2 regions of the Leifsonia sp. PARNA 1/14 genome follow, and region 2 is predicted to be linked to the other one. Evidence: predicted binding sites of a transcription regulator. Region 2 holds the regulator's gene; the other holds the start of a gene.
The links. Region 2 encodes HspR, which represses chaperone genes until heat shock. Its sites were predicted from a motif close to AAGTTGAGTCNNNNNGACTCAACTT; they were not measured.
Positions count from the first base shown of each region.

Region 1: the regulator HspR is predicted to act here: its motif matches at 1,643-1,667, upstream of AC0HS0_RS13615 (ATP-dependent Clp protease ATP-binding subunit).

Region 1 covers NZ_JBVQSP010000004.1:415,739-419,141, reverse strand. Annotated here, with positions in the region: gene AC0HS0_RS13615 (ATP-dependent Clp protease ATP-binding subunit) at 1-1,624, opposite strand, end outside; gene AC0HS0_RS13610 (NAD(P)/FAD-dependent oxidoreductase) at 1,741-2,802, shown strand; gene AC0HS0_RS13605 (glycosyltransferase family 39 protein) at 2,935-3,403, shown strand, end outside.
Region 2 covers NZ_JBVQSP010000002.1:763,791-767,193, forward strand. Annotated here, with positions in the region: gene AC0HS0_RS08785 (nucleotide exchange factor GrpE) at 1-455, shown strand, start outside; gene AC0HS0_RS08790 (DnaJ C-terminal domain-containing protein) at 565-1,563, shown strand; gene AC0HS0_RS08795 (heat shock protein transcriptional repressor HspR) at 1,566-1,979, shown strand; gene AC0HS0_RS08800 (alkaline phosphatase family protein) at 2,077-3,403, opposite strand, start outside.

The DNA.
Region 1 (3,403 bases), on a different contig from region 2:
GCAGCTCCGACTCGAGCGCGGCGAGGCGCTCGCGGTCGGCGTCGCCGATGCGCGACACCGGGATGCCGGTCGCACGCGAGATGATCGCGGCGATCTCCGCCTCGTCGACGATCGCGTCCACCGCAGCAGCAGCGGAGTGCCGGGCCGAGCCGAGCTCGTCGATCGAGCGCTGCACGGCCTCCATCTCGTCGCGGAGGCGCGAAGCCTCCTCGTAGTGCTCGCTCGCGACGGCGGAGTTCTTCTCGGACTCCAGGTTCGCCAGCTTCTGCATCAGCTCGGACGCATCGACACGCTTGCCCAGCGACAGGCGCAGACGGGCGCCCGCCTGGTCGATCAGGTCGATCGCCTTGTCGGGCAGGAAGCGGTCGGAGACGTAGCGGTTCGACAGCTCCACGGCCGCGCGGATCGCGTCGGGCGTGTAGCTGACGCCGTGGTGCTCCTCGTAGGCGGCGCGCAGGCCGTCGAGGATGAGCACCGCGTCCTCCACGCTCGGCTCGCCGACCGTCACCGGCTGGAAGCGGCGCTCCAACGCCGGGTCCTTCTCGATGCGGCGGTACTCCTTGAGCGTGGTGGCCCCCACCAGGTGGAGGTCGCCGCGCGCCAGCCGGGGCTTCAGGATGTTCCCCGCGTCCATCCCGCCGGACTCGCCGGACCCTCCGGCGCCGACCACGGTGTGCAGCTCGTCGATGAACACGATCAGCTCGTCTTTGCCTGCGCTGATCTCGTCCATGAGCTTGGTGAGCCGCTCTTCGAAGTCGCCACGGTACCGGGTGCCGGCCACCATCCCTGCGAGGTCGAGCGCGACGACCTTCTTGTCGCGCAGCTGCTCGGGCACGTCGCCGGCGACGATCGCGCGGGCCAGGCCCTCCACGATCGCGGTCTTGCCGACGCCGGCCTCGCCGACCAGCACGGGGTTGTTCTTCGTCCGGCGGGAGAGGATCTCGACGGTCTGCTCGATCTCGTCGAGTCGGCCGATGACCGGGTCCAGCCCGCCGTCGCGCGCGAGCGCGGTGAGGTCGGTGCCGAACTGATCGAGCATCGGGGTGGTGGAGTCGCTCGCGGCATCAGCGGAGGCGGTCTCGCCGCCGCCGACCGTCGCGGCCTGACGCATCGCGTTGGTGAGCGAGTCGGGAGTGACGCCGGCGGCCTGCAGGACCTGCCCGGCGGGCGCGTCCTGACCGATCACGAGCGCGAAGAAGAGGTGCTCGGGGTCGATGTAGGTCGAGCCGGAGGCGCGGGCGACCTGGTAGGCGTGGAACAGCGCGCGCTGAGCGGAGGCGGTGATCGAAGCGCCGTCGGCGTCGATGGCCTCGCCGGAGGCCGGGAGGCGCTGCTCGGCGGCAGCGGCGACCCCCGTCGGGTCCACGCCGATACGGCGCATGGCGTCGGACGCCGGCTCCTGCGCCGCCATCACGCGGAGGATGTGCAGGGAGTCGAGCTCGCGGTGGCCGTGCTCGAGGGCGTAACGGCCCGCCTCGGCGAGGAGCTCCTGGGTGCGGCGGCTGAGGAAGCGGCTGATGTCGATGGAGCGCGCGGCGCGGGCGCGCTCGCCCGCGAGGTAGCGCGAGAGGAACTCGTCGAACGAGTTCTCGCCACTGCCGTCGGGGGTGAAGTTCTCGGGCACTTGATCTCCAGTTTCTCAAAGTTGAGCTATGTGCACTCAAGTTCAACGCTGGGGTGGAAAGGTTATTCCCGCGGGCCGGAATCGGTGCCGTGCCGCCCCGGTGTACGGTCGGCCGTATGGAGAAGCCCCGCATCGTCGTCGTCGGAGACGGCGTCGCCGGCGCCGCGACCGCGTTCGCGCTGGCACGCCGGGGCGCGGCCGTCACGATCGTCGACGCCGGGCTGGTCGGTCGCGCGACCGACGCCGGGGCCGGGATCGTCCAGCCGTGGAGCACGTCTTCGGGCGGGGCGTTCTACGAGCTGTACTCGGCAGCGGCCGACTTCTACCCCGAGCTGATCGAGCGGCTGGCGGAGGCCGGTGTGCGCGAGATCGGCTACCGGCGCTCCGGAGCCCTCGTCGTCAACCGTGACGCGGCGGTGATCGACGACGTCGAGCAGCGCGTACGCGAGCGTGCGGCGGCCTCCCGCACGGCCGGCGATGTGCGCCGGATCGGCCCGGTCGCCACGCGGGAGCTGTTTCCGCCGCTCGCAGACGGTCTGCACGGCCTCCACATCGCCGGCGGCGCCCGTATCGACGGACGCGCACTGCGCACCGGGCTGCTCGACGCCGCGGCGGCGCTCGGCGCGACGCACCTGGAGGCGAGGGCCGACCTGACCGACGACGGCGCCGTCACCGTCGATGGCACCCGGCAGGCCGCCGACGCGATCGTCGTCGCGGCCGGGGCGTGGACCGACCGGGTCCTCCGGCCGCTCGGCGTGCGCACACGGGTGGAGCCGCAACGCGGACAACTCGTGCATCTGCGCGTCGACGCCGACACCCGCTCATGGCCTTCTGTCCATCCCGTGGCGCCGCACTACCTGGTCGCGTTCGACGCCGGCCGCATCGTGGCGGGAGCGACCAGGGAGACCGGCTCCGGCTTCGACGCGCGGGTCACCGCCGCGGGCGAACGGCAGGTGCTGGACGACGCCCTCGCGATCGCGCCCGGGCTGGCCGGAGCGAGCGTGATCGAGACCAGGGTCGGCCTGCGCCCGCTGCCGGAGGGCGACCTCCCGACCGTCGGGCCGGTGACCGGCCGGCCGGGGCTCTACGTCAACGCCGGGTTCGGGGCGGGCGGGCTGACGATGGGTCCGCTGGTGGGCGACCTGCTCGCCGAGCGCGTGCTCGCAGAGCGCGGCTGAGCTCTCCCGCCGAGCAGGCGGCGCCGTGGACTACGAGAGTCCATCCCCTGTTCACCGGCGTCTTGGACCTTTCTGGGGATCGGTGGGCTTGACTGGCGGCACGACGCTGATTCGAGAGGACGGTGCCGACCCATGTCTGTCACGATGCTGCGGCCGGCCCCCACCCGCAGGGCCGTGCGCGCGACCAGCCCCGCGGTGCTCGCGGCGACCTTCGGCGCGCTCGCCACCCTCCTGTCGGCCGTCGGCTCGTGGATCCCGTCGCTCTGGGGGGACGAAGCCACCAGCATCATGTCGGCCCAGCGCCCGGTGACATCGCTGTTCGCGATGCTGGCGCACGTCGATGCCGTCCACGGCACCTACTACCTCGGCCTCCACGTGTGGGGGCACTTCTTCGGTTTCTCGCCGTTCGCGGTGCGACTGCCGAGCGCGTTCGCGGTCGGGCTGGCGACGGCCGCGGTCGTCCTGCTGGCGATCCGGCTGCGCGACACGCGCACGGCGGTCGTCGCCGGCCTGGTCTGCGTGCTCCTCCCACGCGTCACGTACACGGGCGAGGAGGCCCGGTCGTTCGCCTTCTCGGCGGCGATCGTCGCCTGGCTGACCG
Region 2 (3,403 bases):
ACGACCTCGACGTCCTGTCGGGCCAGACCACGGCCGACCAGCTCGCGGCGGAGCGGCTCGCCGACCTCCAGCGGGTGACCGCGGAGTACGCGAACTACCGCAAGCGCACCGAGGCGAACCGGGAGGTCGAGCGCGAACGCGCCGTCGGCGAGGCCGTCAAGGGCCTCATCCCGGTGCTCGACGACCTGGAGCGTGCGGACAAGCACGGCGACCTGACGGAGGGCAGCGCGTTCGCGACCATCGCGGGCAAGCTGCGCACGGCGGTCGAGCGGCTCGGTCTCACCCCGTACGGCGAGAAGGGCGAGCCCTTCGACCCGCAGATCCACGAGGCGATCTTCCAGCAGCCCTCCCCCGACGTGACGGCCGACACCGTCGCCGAGGTGGTGGAGACCGGCTATCGGCTGGGCTCCACCGTGGTGCGGGTCGCGAAGGTGGTCGTCTCCACCCCGGCCTGACGGGCCGGACGATGAGCGCCAGGAGCGGCGGGACGCGTGTCCCGCCGCTCCTCGCTCGACAGAACATGCAGACTTCGAAACACATGACACCGACAGGAGAGGAGGCGCCGTGGCAAGCCAGGACTGGTTCGACAAGGACTTCTACAAGGTCCTAGGCGTCTCCAAGGACGTCAGCGAGGCCGAGCTCAAGAAGACCTATCGCAAGCTCGCCCGCAAGTACCACCCGGACTCCAACCCGGGCGACGCGGCCGCCGAGGCCAAGTTCAAGGAGATCAGCGAGGCCAACTCGGTGCTGAGCGATCCCGAGCAGCGCAAGGAGTACGACCAGATCCGCGCCATGGGCTCGGGCGCGCGATTCACCGCGCCGGGCTCGGGAGGCCAGGGCGGCTTCGACGACGTGTTCGGCGGGATGTTCGGCACGCAGGGCGCCGGCGGGCAGCGGTACACATTCCAGCAGGGCGGCGGCCAGGGCGGCTTCGACGACGTCTTCGGCGGCCTGTTCGGCAACGGGCGGTTCGGCTCGGCCAGCGGCGGCTTCCGCGGCTACGGCGGCCCCACCCGCGGCAACGACGTGACCGCGCACACCACCATCGACTTCGTCACCGCCACCAAGGGCGAGACCATCAGCCTCCAGGCAGCCGACGGCAAGCCGTTCAAGGTGAAGATCCCCGCCGGGGTCGCCGACGGCCAGAAGATCAAGCTGCGCGGCAAGGGCCAGCCCAGCCCGGACGGCGGTGAGGCCGGCGACATCGTCCTCACCGTGACCGTGCGCAAGCACCCGGTGTTCGAGCGCGACGGCCTCAACCTGCGGGTGACCGTGCCGGTCACGTTCGCCGAGGCCGCGCTGGGCGCGACCATCGAGGTGCCGACGCTGGGCGGCGACCCCGTCAAGCTGCGCGTGGCGCCCGGCACTCCGGGCGGCCGTGTGCTGCGCGTGAAGGGCCGCGGCGTCCAGACCGCGAAGGGCGCCGGCGACCTGCTGGCCGTGGTGCAGATCGCGGTGCCGTCGCACCTGTCCGCCGAGGCCAAGGAGGCCCTGGAGGCGTTCGCCGAGAAGCTCCCCGACGAGAAGCCCAGGGAGGACATTCTCGCCAAGGCCAGGAGCTAGCCATGGACGAGAACACCCAGGTCTTCGTCATCTCGATCGCCGCCGAGCTTGCCGGGATGCACCCGCAGACGCTGCGCCAGTACGACCGGCTCGGGCTCGTGAGCCCGGGCCGGACGGCCGGCAAGTCGCGCCGCTACTCGATGCGCGACGTCGAGAAGCTGCAGGAGATCGCGCGCCTCGGCTCCGAGGGCGTGAGCCTCGAGGGCATCCGCCGCATCCTGGAGCTCGAGGACCACGTGAACGCCCTGAGCGACCGCGTGCGCGAGCTCGAGTCGGCGCTCGCCGACGAACTGCTCAACCGCCCCGGCCGCCGTGTCTTCGCGGCCGGCTCGGAGGGCGAGGTCGTCTCGATGCGCGCGGGCACCCGCGTGCGCCGCAGCAACCAGGTCGTGGTGTGGAGGCCGCTGGAGCGGTAGCACCCTGCCGCTGGCACCCGGTGAGAACGCCGAGGGGCACGTCGTTGTCACTTCTCCGTCCGGAAAGTGACAACGACGTGCCCCTCAGTCTTCGGGGTTACCGCTGCGAGGCCGGGAGGGCTTTCGTCCCCTCGATCTTCACGGCCTGGAGGGCGCGCGGGTCGAGGCCGAGCTGGCCGAGGATGGTCGGCGCGATCTGGGTCGTCTCGACCGGGGCGGCGATCCGCTGAGCGTGCTTCGCACCCGGCTCCGAGACGAGGATCGGCACATTGCGGTCGTCGGCGCTCGCGCCGCCGTGCTCCGCGATCTTGGAGGTGCCGCCCGTGTAGACCACGCCGGTCTGCGCGATGCCCAGGACGTCCGGGATGCGCGGGTCGGTCGCGGCGGTGCCGAAGTACTTCGCGACTCCCGCACCCGCGTAGATCGTCGTCAGGCCCGACGCCTGCACCGTGATCGGCGCCTTGGAGGCGGTGTTGCCCGTCGCGGTGTGCGTCGCCAGGTACTGCTTGGCGAAGTCGGCGGCGGCCTGGGTGTGCTCGTTCAGCCACAGCTGCATGATGTCGTCGTCGGTCGAGAACGCCACGAGGTCGCCCGCTCCCGGGTGGGCGGCGGTCCACGCGGCGTCGAGGCCGGCGATGATCGTGCCGTCGTCGACGCGCTTGAGCGCGGCCGGGTCCATCGGGGACTGGCCGTGCTTGGCCGACAGGATGACCGTGGTGTCACCCGCGTGGCCGGTCTTCTTCAGCTCCGAGGTGAAGGCGCCCAGCGACGCGTCCACGTAGTCGAGCGCCTTGCTCAGCAGCGGTCCGGGCGTCGATCCGTCGGCGAGGTAGCCTCCCGCGAGCCCGTCGGAGGTCGGGAGCTTCTGCGCGGTCGACACCGTCTGGAAGTTCATGCCGAAGATGGCCGGGACCGGCTCGGCCTTCGTGCCCGAGTGGTCCTTGCCGTCGATCTCGTTGAGCACGGCCTGCACCTTGTAGCCGTCGTACTGCTGCGTGGCCAGGTTGTCCTGGGTCCAGTCGCCGCCGAAGCCGGTGGCGTCGCTATTGATCTCCGGGGTGAACAGATCGTCCACTCCGGTGCCCGACGGGCCGTTGAGGATCTCATAGGCCGGGTGCTTGTCGCTCCACGCGGTGCGGAGGCCGGCCTGCTTGGCGACCTCGAACACCGTGTTCACCTTGATGTACTGGTGCGGGTAGACCGGCTTGCAGGTGGCGGGGTCGACCGGCAGCTGAGCCGGGTCGAGCAGTGTGGCCGGCGTCCCGGTCATCGAGAGGATGCTGCCGGGGAGGCCCGACAGGCCTTGACCGGCGTCGATGCTGGACTGGTCCTTGTCTGCAGCCTCGGTGAAGGCGACCTCCGCACCGGGCTTTGCGCCCGTGCAGTTCGTGGTCCCGGCCGGGAGCAGTGCGTGGTTGTACGTG